Regions from separate parts of the Mixta mediterraneensis genome, predicted to be linked through region 2. Evidence: predicted binding sites of a transcription regulator. Region 2 holds the regulator's gene; each other region holds the start of a gene.
The links. The regulator LexA, encoded in region 2, represses DNA repair genes until DNA is damaged. The targets are predictions, from matches to a motif close to TNCTGTATGTACATACAGNA.

Region 1 (3,304 bases), on a different contig from region 2:
TGTTGTTAACCCACTGGTAGTCCAGTCGGGTCGCCCAGTTTTTGGTCAGAGCGTATTCAACACCCACTGCTGCCAACGGAGAAACACCGGTGTCGTGGTCGCTGATACGGCCATAGGTTGGATTAGACTGTGTGGAATCCGCACGCCATACCATGCCACCCAGACGGGTATAAATGTCCAGGTCGTCAGTAATTGGGTAGCTCAGTTTAGCAGCCAGCTGGATGCCTTGTGCTTTGAATGCGCCGTTAGTTACAGTGCCTTTGTTTGGCATGCGACCCAGCCAGTCATAGCCCAGTTCAAAGCCCAGGTATGGGTTTGCCTGGTAACCAAGGAATGCGCCAGCACCCAATTGGCTTTCATGAGTTGGACCGTTGTTGTTCTCGTAACCGTTACCGTAGTAACCAGTATCGTGATACTGAGACCAGCCCAGTTTAGCACCGGTGTACCAGGTGTTATCTTTCGGAGCGGCCTGCGCTACGGTAGCGAAGCCAGCCAGTGCCACTGCAATTGCGATAGCTGTCTTTTTCATTTTGCGCCTCGTTATCATCCAAATAGGCAATGAGCAAAAAGGTTGCTCTTGGTTTAATCCTTCGCCGGGTCAAAACGCTCGCTTATGACTCTACCGAAAAAACGGAGGTTATTGAGCACCCTGGCGAGATAAAGTCTACAACGAGATTGGAAACTTACAAGTATGATGTGATGCGCTACTGTAAAAAAACAGCGGTTTATACACAAATTCTAACAATTGACATGGCCTTCTCGCCATAGCAGAAAAGGTAAAAAAGCTGCTAAGCCCTTGTCAATACAGGAAGGAAGATAATCAGTGAGTTAGCGCTGAACAAGAAGAAAATTATCCTGAGATAAATCCCGTTTTTACTTAATGAAACAAATCCGACTGAATTTTTGGCGGATTTTGTGGTCGGAGTGGCGCTTCTGCTGAATTACCGGAGCGCAAAATCAGGCCCAGCGCTTCACCTTCTGCTGCTGCCCGTTCAAGCTCACGTCGCTCTTCCTCATCCAGTTCATAGGGAATCCACGCCAGTACGACACTATAATTCCCCGTCCGTAAAGCTTTTATCATGGTTTCTACGGTATTAAAGCGATCAGAATCAGCAATATGCATACTCTTTTCCAGGGGCAGTCCTGACTGTTGTAACCAGGCGCGATTTAGCTTATGCGCAGGTGTTAACCACAACTGCCAGCGAGATTGCTGACTCAGTTGCTGTAGCAACGGCAACAACAACATCTGCATCATACCTGGCTGTTCACTATAGCGTAATTCAGTAATCCAGCCGCTGTTATAAGTTGGCATGGATGAGGACGTATAACGGTGAGCCAGGCGCGCATTGTTCGTATATTGTGTTCGCATAAGTTAATCACTCAACAGGGTGCTGTATGGATATACAGTAATGTTATCTTGGATGAAGATCAACCCAAATTTCTGAAAATACCTCGCAAAATCGACAGAAGTTCCGGTCAGAATGCATTTATTCATTGAACCTGTTACGTCTTTTTCTTATCTTCTAAATGGCTGAATAAAAAGGTGTTTAAGTTATTTCCTGTACAGGGAGGTGGTACAATGAAGAAAGCACATCAGGTAGTTGAACGCTCCAGAGAATGTTTAGCGTCGTTAGGAAAAATCGAGTCACGAACGCAATTCGGGGGTTACGCTTTAGCTGTAGAGCAGGTCGTTTTCGCTTTGATAAACGAAGACGAACTCTATCTGCGCGCCAGTGAGGCACTGCGTGAGTACGTCGTTAAATGTCCGCTGGAGACGCTCGTTTTCCGTAAACGCGGTATACCGGTAAATCTTAACTATTTCAAAGTTGATGAGGCGCTTTGGTGCAACGCTGAACGTCTGATCGCGCTCTCGGCATCTTCGCTGCAGACTGCCCAGTCTGAATTACAATCCAGGCATACCTCGGTGCGATTAAAAGATCTGCCCAATCTCAGCCTTCGGATGGAGCTGATGTTACGAGAGGTAGGGATCTGCACTGTTAAGCATTTATGTGAGACGGGTGCCAAACAATGCTGGCTTAAACTTAAAGCTATCAACCAGCACGTTGGGCTTAATACTTTACTGGCGTTACAGGGCGCCATATCGGGTCACCATCACGCCGCCTTACCCCAGGCAGTAAAGGCGGAGCTGAGTGAGTGGTATCAGAACACCGTTAAGCACACGCTGAACACAGAGAGTTCCGGACATTAATTCATCGCCAGCGTGCGACGCAGGCGCGCAATATCGGGTAATAGCGCAACCAGCAATCCCAACTGTTGCAATACCAGCGGCGCACGCGTATTAGGATCGGCAGACAATTCATTGATTCGTTGCGCGAGCGAAAAACGCATTTCTTCTGCCTGAATGTCGCTTACGGTGTCTATCTGTAAAACATCCTCAACATAGCAAACCGTGTCATCCAGCAAAGTGAGAAGCCCTGATTCGGTGATCTTGTCACGATGTGCACCGAGCGCTGAAATATAGCTCAGAAAAGAGTGGTTCAGGCAAAGCAACTGGAAGGCGGATTCACGCAGCTTATGGTTAGGTCGCGTCTCGCTGCTTATATTTGAAACCACCGATGCCAATTCTGCATCGGCATTATGCGCATCGCGACGGGCAATGCGGTAAGCCAGTCGATTGTCTTTTCCCTGGTGATACTGTTCCATAATGGCATCAAGGTAGCGGCAATTAGCATTCAGGGTACGCTCAGCGACCCGCGGTAGCTGACGGAAACGCCAGTCGGGCCAGATAAATGCCACGGCAAACCATGCTAAAGCGCATCCCAGCAATGTATCCACCACGCGAGGCAAGGCAACGTCGAACCCTTCGCCCAGCAGGTTGAAGCATAATAACACCAGTAAGGTGATGAATAGCGTGGCCTGCGCATATTGTACCTGGCGAAAAGCGAAAAAAAGTACGCCGCTCAGCACGATCAGGATTAACTGTCCTTCTACCGACGGCACCAGCCATAAAACCGGCAAGCCAATAGCAATACCCGCCAGCGTTCCGCCAATACGTAACGCCAGACGCCGCTGAGTCGCGTTGTAATTGGGTTGGCAGACAAACAGACTGGTGAGCAAAATCCAGTAACCGCGTTCCACGCCGGTAACCTGGATAAAGGCGTAACCGATACAAAGTACTACTGACATTCGCACCGCATGGCGAAACAGAGCAGAAGTGGGTGATAGGTGACGACTGATCCGCAGACGAATATCGCTCCATCCATTCAGCCCTTCCCGCGAAAGCAAATTATCGCTGTGCTGTGGATCGTCGGCAGCCAGTGCCTGCTCGGATTCAATTGACGCT
Region 2 (3,304 bases):
GCCAGGCGCACGACCAAACATAACCGTCACCGGTAGCATTTGAATATCGAGATCGGGGTTATTGCGGTGTAAATCGAGATAATCATGGAAGATCTTGACCGACTCAACACTCGGCACGAAATAGGGAAATACGCGCGGCCCGTCGTGAATAAAAACGTGGCGTGGCAGCAGTGTTCCATCAATCTCCAGCGGAGAGAGGGGATCAGGGAGATCGTGTTTAATACACTGCGCGCGTAAAGTCAGTAAGTCGGCCTTCGAATCGTAAGGCAGAACATACATAATGGGCCGGGTAGGGTCCAGCCCATGTTCAGAAACGGGATCGGCCGGAATGGCCTTACTCTTTACCAAAAACGAGAGTGGTAAATTCAGTAATTTATAATAAAGTTTACGCCAACCTGACATAGACAACATGAAGCCTCTTGTTAGCAAAGCGCCGCAAGCATACCAGAAAGTGCAGCGAAGATCTGTGGTGGTGCCAACGGCACGCAGCCCAGACATTGACGTCAATTCATTGAAAGGGTTCCCATCACATGGCAAATAATGCCGTCGGTTTTATCAGAATAGTGAAAGCTGCCGGTTATTCGTGGCAAGGACTGCGCGCCGCATGGCGACACGAGGCGGCCTTCCGCCAGGAAGCGATTGCGGCTTTAATTGCGATCGTCGTGGCTTGCTGGCTGGACATAGACACAATAACCCGCGTATTAATGATTGGTGCCGTGGTATTCGTCATCATTGTTGAAATCCTGAATAGCGCCATTGAGTCGGTGGTTGATCGTATCGGACCAGAACACCATCCACTGGCGGGGCGAGCAAAAGACATGGGTTCAGCTGCTGTATTGCTGAGCATCATACTGGCCGTTTTTGTTTGGATCGCCTTGCTTTGGTCGCATTTGCGATAGGCTTTCCAGAAGCTGTCAACCGGCTGATTATTCCCCCACTTTCGGTTTCCATTTCGCCAATACCTGTATATACTCACAGCGACTGTATAAACAACCAGGGGGCGGGATGAAAGCGTTAACCAGCAGGCAGCAGCAGGTCTATGACCTGATTCGCGATCACATTAATCAAACAGGCATGCCGCCAACGCGTGCAGAAATCGCCGCGCAACTGGGCTTCCGTTCACCTAATGCGGCAGAAGAACATCTCAAAGCATTAGCGCGTAAGGGCGTAATTGAGATTGTCTCTGGTGCTTCCCGTGGGATCCGCCTGTTAATGGAAGAAGAGGCCTCTGAAGGTTTGCCGTTAATTGGCCGTGTTGCCGCCGGTGAACCCTTGCTGGCACAAGAGCACATCGAAACGCATTACAAAGTCGATCCTGATCTGTTTAAACCGGCAGCAGATTTCCTGCTGCGCGTCAGTGGTATGTCAATGAAAGACATTGGCATCATAGACGGGGATTTACTGGCAGTGCACAAAACGCAAGACGTGCGTAATGGACAGGTGGTTGTCGCGCGTATTGATGATGAAGTCACGGTAAAACGCTGGAAAAAACAGGGTTCTGTTGTGCATCTCCTGCCAGAAAACAGTGAATTCGAACCAATTATAGTCGATACGCGTGCTCAATCGCTGACAATTGAAGGCTTAGCGGTTGGTGTGGTTCGTAATGGTGAGTGGCTGTAATCCTGCGTTAGCCGCTTCCGTTCGTTGATCCTGATGCTATTCTGTCTGCCCACGTTTCGCCGCTGCTGTTTTAACTGTTGATGCAGCGGCTCTGAGCACGGATCTGCGAATGCGTTTTCTGACTGCAACCGATAAAAATCTTTGGCGGCTGGCGCTGCCCATGATCCTTTCTAATATCACCGTTCCACTGCTTGGGCTGGTCGATACCGCTGTTATTGGTCACCTTGATAGTCCGATTTATCTCGGCGGCGTAGCCGTTGGCACCACGATCACCAGCTTCCTGTTTATGCTGTTACTTTTTTTACGCATGAGTACCACCGGTTTAACAGCGCAGGCTTTTGGTGCAAATAACAAAGCTGCGCTGGCGCGCGCGCTTACGCAGCCGTTAATGTTGGCGCTGCTAGCCGGAGTAATATTTATTTTTCTACGCGATCCGGTTAGCCAACTCGCTACGCGTTTGATCGGGGGGAATCCGCAGGTACTGGAGCAGGCGACGCTGTTCATCCACATTCGCTGGCTTAGCGCCCCCGCGACGCTGGCAAACCTGGTCATCCTGGGCTGGCTGCTTGGCGTCCAGTATGCCCGGGCACCGGTGATCCTGCTGGTGGTAGGGAATCTGGTTAATATTCTGCTCGATTTATGGCTGGTGCTGGGGTTGCATTGGGAAGTAGCGGGTGCAGCGACAGCAACCGCATTAGCGGAATACGTAACGCTGGCGGTAGGCATCGCGATGGTATGGCGCGTATTAGCGCTACGCGGCATTGATATGGCTTTGATTAAGCAGAGCTGGCGTGGCGATATGGGCCGTCTGTTAAGGCTTAATCGCGACATTATGCTGCGTTCGCTGATGCTGCAACTCTGTTTTGCTTCGCTGACAATGTTGGGCGCACGTATTGGGCCTGACGTGGTGGCTGTTAATGCCGTACTGCTGATGTTTATTACTTTCACCGCTTACGCGCTTGATGGTTTTGCCTATGCTGTAGAAGCATTTGCCGGTGAAGCGCATGGCGCAAAAGACGGCAGTAAATTAATGCATGTCTGGCATGCTGCCTGTCGTCAGGCGCTGCTGGTCGCAATCATTTTTTCACTGATTTATGCCGTATTTGGCGTACAGATTGTCTCTTTGCTGACCTCTATCAATGCGCTCCGGCTGATGGCCGATCGCTATTTGGTGTGGCAAATTATCATGCCGCTTATTGGTGTTTGGTGTTATTTGCTGGATGGGATGTACATTGGCGCAACGCGTGGACGCGAAATGCGCAATAGCATGACTATTGCAGCGCTGGGGTACTTTGTCACGTTGTTCACTTTACCCTGGTTAGGCAATCATGCTTTGTGGCTGGCTGTTATGGTGTTTCTCTCCTTACGGGGCCTGACGTTATGGCTTATCTGGCGTCGTCACTGGCAACGCAAAACCTGGTTTTCTGTCTGACGTTATCAATCAAAAATTTGAGCCAGGTTACAAAATAATCTGTATTGTTCCAGCAAGTCTCCGGTTTATTACTATAATTATCTTTCAACAGCGCAATTAACCAGCGCTTTATATCGGGATTGTCTCGCAATACGCGATATATAATGAAACCTAAGGATGACTGGAGGTCTGCAATGAATCACGACGAAACGAGTGGTAACTGGAAGCAGTTCAAAGGGAAAGTAAAAGAAAAATGGGGCAAGCTGACAGACG
Region 3 (3,304 bases), on a different contig from region 2:
AGTGCCTTAAAACTGCCATTTTTACCCTAGGTGGGTCAGATTTACATCGGCAGGTGGGCCAGTTTTACATCGGTAGCGACACATCAGCGTCTGGTTGGCGTTGTTTCCGTACTGCGGCTCGTTGGCGTAGGGGCTGGTTCGCAAAAACACGCTGACGTGTTTGCAGTACTGCCGCTCCTGGCGGAGTTTCTCGGCGGCGCGCTCGGCATACTGGCAGACAGCCTGTCTCATATCCTGAAGCTGTGTAATGCGTTCTCCGAAGCTGCGGCTGCAGATGATCTGCTGTTTGGCAGGCAGGGCTTCAATGGATATGCAGGATGTGCCGTTGAGTTCACGTATGGTTCGCTCCACCACGACCCCGAACGTCTTCTTCATCAGGTTCAGGTTGGCGTCCGCCAGCTGAAGCACCGTCTTAATGCCCATCGCATTCAGCTTTTCTGATAACTTTCGCCCGATCCCCCACGTCTCATTCACTGGCAGCAGAGCCATCAACTTTCGCTGACGGTCGCGGTTACTCAGATCCACGACGCCTCCAGTGGCTGGCCACGTTTTTGCCGCGTGGTTGGCCAGCTTTGCCAGCGTAAGTGTCTGAGCAATCCCGATCCCGCAGGTCAGCCCCGTACGCTGCCGTACTGTCGTCCTGACGCGCTGGCCAAAGGCCAGGTAAGACTCACACGAATCTATGCCGGTGACCTTCATAAATGCCTCGTCGATTGAGTAAATAGTCAGCTCTGGGGCCATTTCTTCCAGCGTGGACATGATCCGTGCGGACATGTCGCCGTAAAGCGCGTAGTTCGAACTGAAACAGGTTACCTGGTAACGTCTGATTATGTCCTTCGCCTGAAAGTAGGGGGCGAAGCGTTTAATGCCGAGCTTTTTAGCTTCTTTATTTAGAGCCACAATCGCCCCGTCGTTGTTACTAAGCACGATCACCGGTTTACCCTTCAGGTCTGGCCGGAACAGTTGTTCGACGCTGGCGTACATCGAGTTGACGTCACAGAGCAGGTACATTGTGCGTCACTTAAACGAATGTATGGCGTGGATAACAACGCCGAAAATATCCAGGTCGTCCGGATTAACAAATATCGGGGAGTAGGCTGGATTCATCGGTTGCAGGCACAGCACAGGATGTGTGCAGAGCCGTTTCACGGTGAACTCACCGTCGACGGCGGCAATGATGATGTCGCCGTGCGAAGCCTTTTCTGCCTTATCCACGATCAGCAGGTCGCCAGACAGTATCCCGGACTCGATCATCGAATCCCCCTCGGCTTTGACGAAGAATGTGGCGGAGGGATGGTTGATGCAGAACTCATTTAAATCCAACGTCTTTTCAACGTAGTCCGTGGCAGGACTGGGGAAACCGGCCTGACAGGTGTCTGCAAACAGCGGGAGCTGCAGTCGTGAGCTGGTCAGAGGGGAAATGATTTCTGCTTTCATAAAGGCCTTAATTGTGCTGTATGGATATACAGTATTATGGTGGGTGTTTTTGGCTATTGGCAAGAAAAGTCTTAGAGGTTTTGGTCAGATGTCTGTTTTGTCGACGGAAATATTTTGCTCTTAAGTTATCCACAGTTTCAGTGAGTAACTTCTGTATGGCTAGGTGATAACCCCTGTCGAGGGGGCCCCCTCACTGTAGTATCCGTAAAAATTCTCAATATGGAAGTCGAGGATCTCCGCTCTTTATGCCGTGGCGTTGCCCCGGCGGGCATAAACGCCGTGCCCGCACTGGGTTCTGTCGCATTAACAGAGCAGAGTCAGCAAACGTTGTGCTGCCGATATTTTAGGCAGCCAACAAATAAAATTGTTCCGCTGGTGACAATCTGTCGCCGGCGGGATGCTGAAGTTGTCCTTTGCGTATCATCTGTAACAACTCGATGCCTGCTAACAACGTCTGCGCCCGGCGGAACGACTTGAATCCCAGCATCGGCCGTATTCGTCGTTTGATATTCCGGTGATCCTGCTCAACCAGGTTGTTCAGGTACTTGCTCTGCCTGATGGTCATCCTTTCTTCTTCTGGTTTGTTGGCGTTAAGTGTGGTCAGGGCGGCCGTGTTGGCGCCACTTTTATCGATAGTCACTACCTCGGGTTCGCCATGATGACGAATGGCCTTGCGAAAGAAACGCAACGCAGCGGCAGCGTCGCGTCTGGCGGTCAGCAGGAAGTCGACGGTTTGACCTGCAGTATCTACCGCGCGGTACAGATATTTCCACTGGCCTTTGATTTTGATGTAGGTTTCGTCCATGCGCCACCGCCGACCCACGGTGCGCTTATGCCGACGAAACGCCTTATCCAGCAACGGCACCAGACGGATAACCCAGCGGTGAAGCGTCGAATGGTCAACAATAATGCCGCGCTCGACCATCATTTCTTCGAGATTGCGCAGGCTAAGGGCATAAGCCAGATACCAGCGAACGCATTGAGCAATAACATCGAGGGGATAGTGCAGGCGTTTGAAGGCTTTTCGTATCAGAGGCATGAGCAGGCAACATCATTAAAAAAAACAGCATGTTACCCGACGCCGCCTTAATGCGACAGAACCTTGAAGCCTCCTAGAAAGGTTTCTGTGTATAGTCGGTACATCGGGTCTCTACCCCGGTGTACCGGCGAATCGACAAACAGGTTGTCGACAATCAAATTTTAGTTAAGACTGTATAAAATATAACAACTTTAGCTTACATCGTCACCCAAAAATGGTAGATCGATAATCTATTTATCTTACTTTTTCAGTTAATTATCTTGAGAATCATCATCCTCTTTAGGGAAGAACTGAGACACAATCTCTTCAACATCTTCCCGAATAGATGTCACCATTTCCTTGAATGCAAATTTCTCGTTACCTTCCAGGTGTGGACTAAGAGAAGTCATACCTAACAGCTTACTGGTAGTGAGTTGTGTTTTAAGAATGTTCTCCAGAATGGTTTTATTAAAAAGCGCTTGGTTAAACCCTGACGTTTTTCTTTCCATTTGTGCCTCATAGACGCGCAACCCAAGTTCAAGCAGCATAGATGCAATACTGGAATAGCTAATATCTTTCTCTTTAGCACCTTCGGCACGCCGCTGAACGGCAATCGCATTGATTTTTTCTGCGACATTGTCATTAACATAAACCTGGATCTTAGCCATAAGCCCTCTTATTTAAATATCCATACAAGCCAAATATTACCGACTCTAAAACCACGTATTTTTGTGCGATTCACCATTAGAATCACCACGATAAAATGACGACTCCCATCACGAATCACCCCCCATTTAATTACGAATCTAATATAGATTCACGCCCCTAGCAAACAAATGTTTTTTAAAA
Region 4 (3,304 bases), on a different contig from region 2:
GTCGGGGCGCGTAAAACTTTTGCAGAGAGGTCTGAGATGGACGTTCGTCAAAGCATTCACAGCGATCACGCCAGACAGCTGGACACCGCCGCACTACGTCGCGAATTTCTGATTGAGAAAATTTTCGAAGCCGATACGTATACGCTGACCTACAGCCATATTGACCGCATCATTATCGGCGGCGTGATGCCGGTAAATCATTCGGTGACCTTTGGGGATGAAATCGGCAAACAGTTTGGCGTGAGCTATCTTCTTGAACGGCGCGAACTCGGTGTGATCAACATTGGCGGCCCTGGTGTGATCGATATAGACGGCAAAACCTGGGAAATCGGCAGTGAAGAAGCGTTATATATTGGCAAGGGCGCGCGTCATCTCACCTTCCGCAGCGCCAGTCCTGCTCAACCGGCTAAGTTTTATTACAACAGCGCCCCCGCCCATCACACTTTTCCTGATAAAAAAATCACGTTGCAGGATGCCTCTTCCGTCACGACAGGCAGTGCAGCTACCTCTAATCGTCGCACTATCAATAAATTTATTGTCCCGGATGTGCTGCCAACCTGCCAGCTCACGATGGGATTAACCAAACTGGAAGAGGGCAGCCTGTGGAACACCATGCCGTGCCATACCCACGAGCGTCGCATGGAGGTGTACTTCTATTTCGATATGCCTGATGAAGCTGCAGTCTTTCATATGATGGGCCAACCGCAGGAAACGCGTCATTTGCTGATTCACAATGAGCAAGCGGTGATTTCACCCAGCTGGTCCATTCACGCCGGGGTCGGCACACAACGCTATACCTTTATCTGGGGCATGGTAGGTGAAAATCAGGTCTTTGATGATATGGACCCTCTCAACATCAGCGAGCTGCGCTAAGCGAAGGAGAAACAAGATGGTACTGGATGCGTTTAATCTGGAAGGCAAAGTGGTGCTGATCACCGGCTGTAATACCGGCCTGGGGCAAGGAATGGCATTAGGACTGGCACAGGCTGGTTGCGATATTATCGGGGTTAACCGTACTGACCCTGCGGACACGCAAAGCAAAGTGGAAGCGCTTGGCCGCCGGTTCTGCTCGCTACAGGCTGATCTTACCCACCCGGAAGTGGTGACACAAATGGTCGAACAGGCTGTTGCCGCCTGCGGTAAGATCGATATTCTGATCAATAACGCTGGCATTATTCGCCGTGACGATGCGCTGAATTTCAGCGAGCAGGACTGGGACGATGTGATGAACGTCAACAGCAAAAGTTTGTTTTTTCTGTCTCAGCAGGTTGCTCGCCAGTTTATCGCACAAGGTCACGGCGGCAAGATCATCAATATTGCTTCAATGCTGTCATTTCAGGGCGGAATTCGCGTGCCCTCTTATACTGCATCGAAAAGCGCGGTGATGGGTTTAACGCGTCTGATGGCAAATGAATGGGCCAGACATAACATCAACGTCAACGCCATTGCGCCGGGTTATATGGCCACCAATAACACAGAACAGTTACGTAACGATGAATCACGTCGTGAAGAAATCCTGGCACGCATTCCGGCCGGGCGCTGGGGCATCCCGGATGACATGATGGGACCCGTTGTTTTTCTCGCCTCTGCCGCTTCAGATTACGTCCACGGCTATACCCTTGCCGTGGACGGGGGCTGGCTGGCACGCTAACGTTCAGGACGGGCAAGATCCAATCGCCCGCCGCTTTTAAAAAAATTAATGCTTCGTTACAGCGTCACATGTTCTCATTTACTGGTTAAATCCCTATACTGGATGCATTGACAGTTTGTTGCAGCCAGGTTTTATCATGACGGCCGAAGGCCATATCATTTTTGCCATTGCCAGCGCTATTTTCGTTAAACGTGCCGAACTCACACCCGTGATGGCGCAGGCAGACTGGTGGCATTTGGTCCCGGCAACGTTATTAACCTGCCTGCTGCCCGACATCGATCATCCTAAATCCGTATTAGGCCAGCGCCTGCGATGGCTTTCTCAGCCCATTGCGCGCGCCTTTGGTCATCGTGGCTTTACGCATAGCCTGCTTGCAGTCGCTGCGGCGCTGTGGCTATTTCAGATCAATGTTCCTAAAGACTGGCCGCTGCCTGCTGATGTGCTGCAAGGTATGACGTTAGGTTATCTCAGCCATATCGTTGCCGATATGCTGACACCCGCCGGGGTCCCATTATTGTGGCCGTGCCGCTGGCGCTTCCGCTTACCCATCCTGAATAGCCAAAAAGGTAACCAACTGGAGCGCGCCTTATGTCTGGGTTTAGTCGGCTACGCGCTGTGGTTTCCTGTTGGCCTGCCTTCTTTTGGGGCAAATGGCTGGCCCAGCCAGCTGTTTGATACGCTACAAAACGGCGTCAGCCGCCTTATCTCTGACCAAAGTGCACACTAAACAAACGAATTTAACCAGTAAGTTATATGCCATTCCATTTGGGTATAAGGCTGCACCATAACCTACTGCTACCATTACGGCACGCTTAATTCGTGATTAACATTATGCTGCCTGTCACCTCACTTAGCGCAGCATTATCCTGGAGTTTCAGTATGGGTCTTCCCCTTATCCTTAATATCGTGACCTTTGTCGTGCTACTCGTGCTGCTGTCACGTCTTGGCCGTGAAAAGTGGAGCCTGTCGAAAAAAGTGCTGTCTGGCTTAGTCATCGGCGTGCTTTTTGGCCTGGCATTGCAGCTCATTTATGGTGAAAACAGCGAGGTGGTAAAAACCTCCCTGAACTGGTTTAACATTGTCGGCAACGGTTATGTGCAACTGCTGCAAATGATCGTCATGCCGTTGGTATTTGTCTCGATTCTCAGCGCGGTGGCGCGTCTGCATAATGCCTCTTCTTTAGGTAAAATCAGCGTGCTGACCCTTGGCGTACTGCTGTTTACTACCGCGATTGCGGCCCTGGTTGGTGTGTTTGTTACCGGTCTGTTTGGTCTCAGCGCTGAAGGATTAGTCCAGGGTGCACAGGAAACCGCCCGCCTCAGCGCCCTTCAAAGTCACTACGTCAGCAAAGTCTCTGACCTGAGCGTGCCGCAGCTGCTGCTGTCATTTATCCCGAAAAATCCGTTTGCTGATCTGACAGGTGCGAATCCGACTTCAATCATCAGTGTCGTGATTTTTGCCGCCTTCCTCGGCGTTGCCGCACTGCAACTGTTGAAAGACGATGAAATAAAGGGTCAGCGCGTACTTGTGGCGATTGAGACGCTGCAATTCTGGGTGATGAAACTGGTGCGTCTGATCATGAAGCTGACGCCTTATGGTGTGCTGGCATTGATGACTAAAGTGGTGGCCGGTTCAAACCTGCAGGACATCATC

Region 1: sulA (SOS-induced cell division inhibitor SulA) is a predicted target of LexA. The motif match lies at 1,390-1,409, and genes of this name have one in related genera.
Region 3: umuD (translesion error-prone DNA polymerase V autoproteolytic subunit) is a predicted target of LexA. The motif match lies at 1,452-1,471, and genes of this name have one in related genera.
Region 4: QRY16_RS08975 (metal-dependent hydrolase) is a predicted target of LexA. The motif match lies at 1,748-1,767, and genes of this name have one in related genera.

What each region holds. Positions count from the first base shown of each region.
Region 1 is NZ_JASUAZ010000006.1:107,759-111,062, forward strand. It holds gene ompA (porin OmpA) at 1-529, opposite strand, end outside; gene sulA (SOS-induced cell division inhibitor SulA) at 878-1,369, opposite strand; gene QRY16_RS06355 (TfoX/Sxy family DNA transformation protein) at 1,580-2,209, shown strand; gene yccS (YccS family putative transporter) at 2,206-3,304, opposite strand, start outside.
Region 2 is NZ_JASUAZ010000040.1:9,720-13,023, reverse strand. It holds gene plsB (glycerol-3-phosphate 1-O-acyltransferase PlsB) at 1-402, opposite strand, end outside; gene QRY16_RS17515 (diacylglycerol kinase) at 531-899, shown strand; gene lexA (transcriptional repressor LexA) at 1,006-1,620, shown strand; gene dinF (MATE family efflux transporter DinF) at 1,730-3,052, shown strand; gene QRY16_RS17500 (CsbD family protein) at 3,226-3,304, shown strand, end outside.
Region 3 is NZ_JASUAZ010000091.1:554-3,857, reverse strand. It holds partial or broken gene umuC (translesion error-prone DNA polymerase V subunit UmuC) at 82-1,011, opposite strand; gene umuD (translesion error-prone DNA polymerase V autoproteolytic subunit) at 1,018-1,437, opposite strand; gene QRY16_RS21530 (IS6 family transposase) at 1,781-2,476, opposite strand; gene traM (conjugal transfer relaxosome DNA-binding protein TraM) at 2,728-3,123, opposite strand.
Region 4 is NZ_JASUAZ010000010.1:65,671-68,974, reverse strand. It holds gene kduI (5-dehydro-4-deoxy-D-glucuronate isomerase) at 37-873, shown strand; gene kduD (2-dehydro-3-deoxy-D-gluconate 5-dehydrogenase KduD) at 890-1,651, shown strand; gene QRY16_RS08975 (metal-dependent hydrolase) at 1,788-2,378, shown strand; gene QRY16_RS08970 (L-cystine transporter) at 2,531-3,304, shown strand, end outside.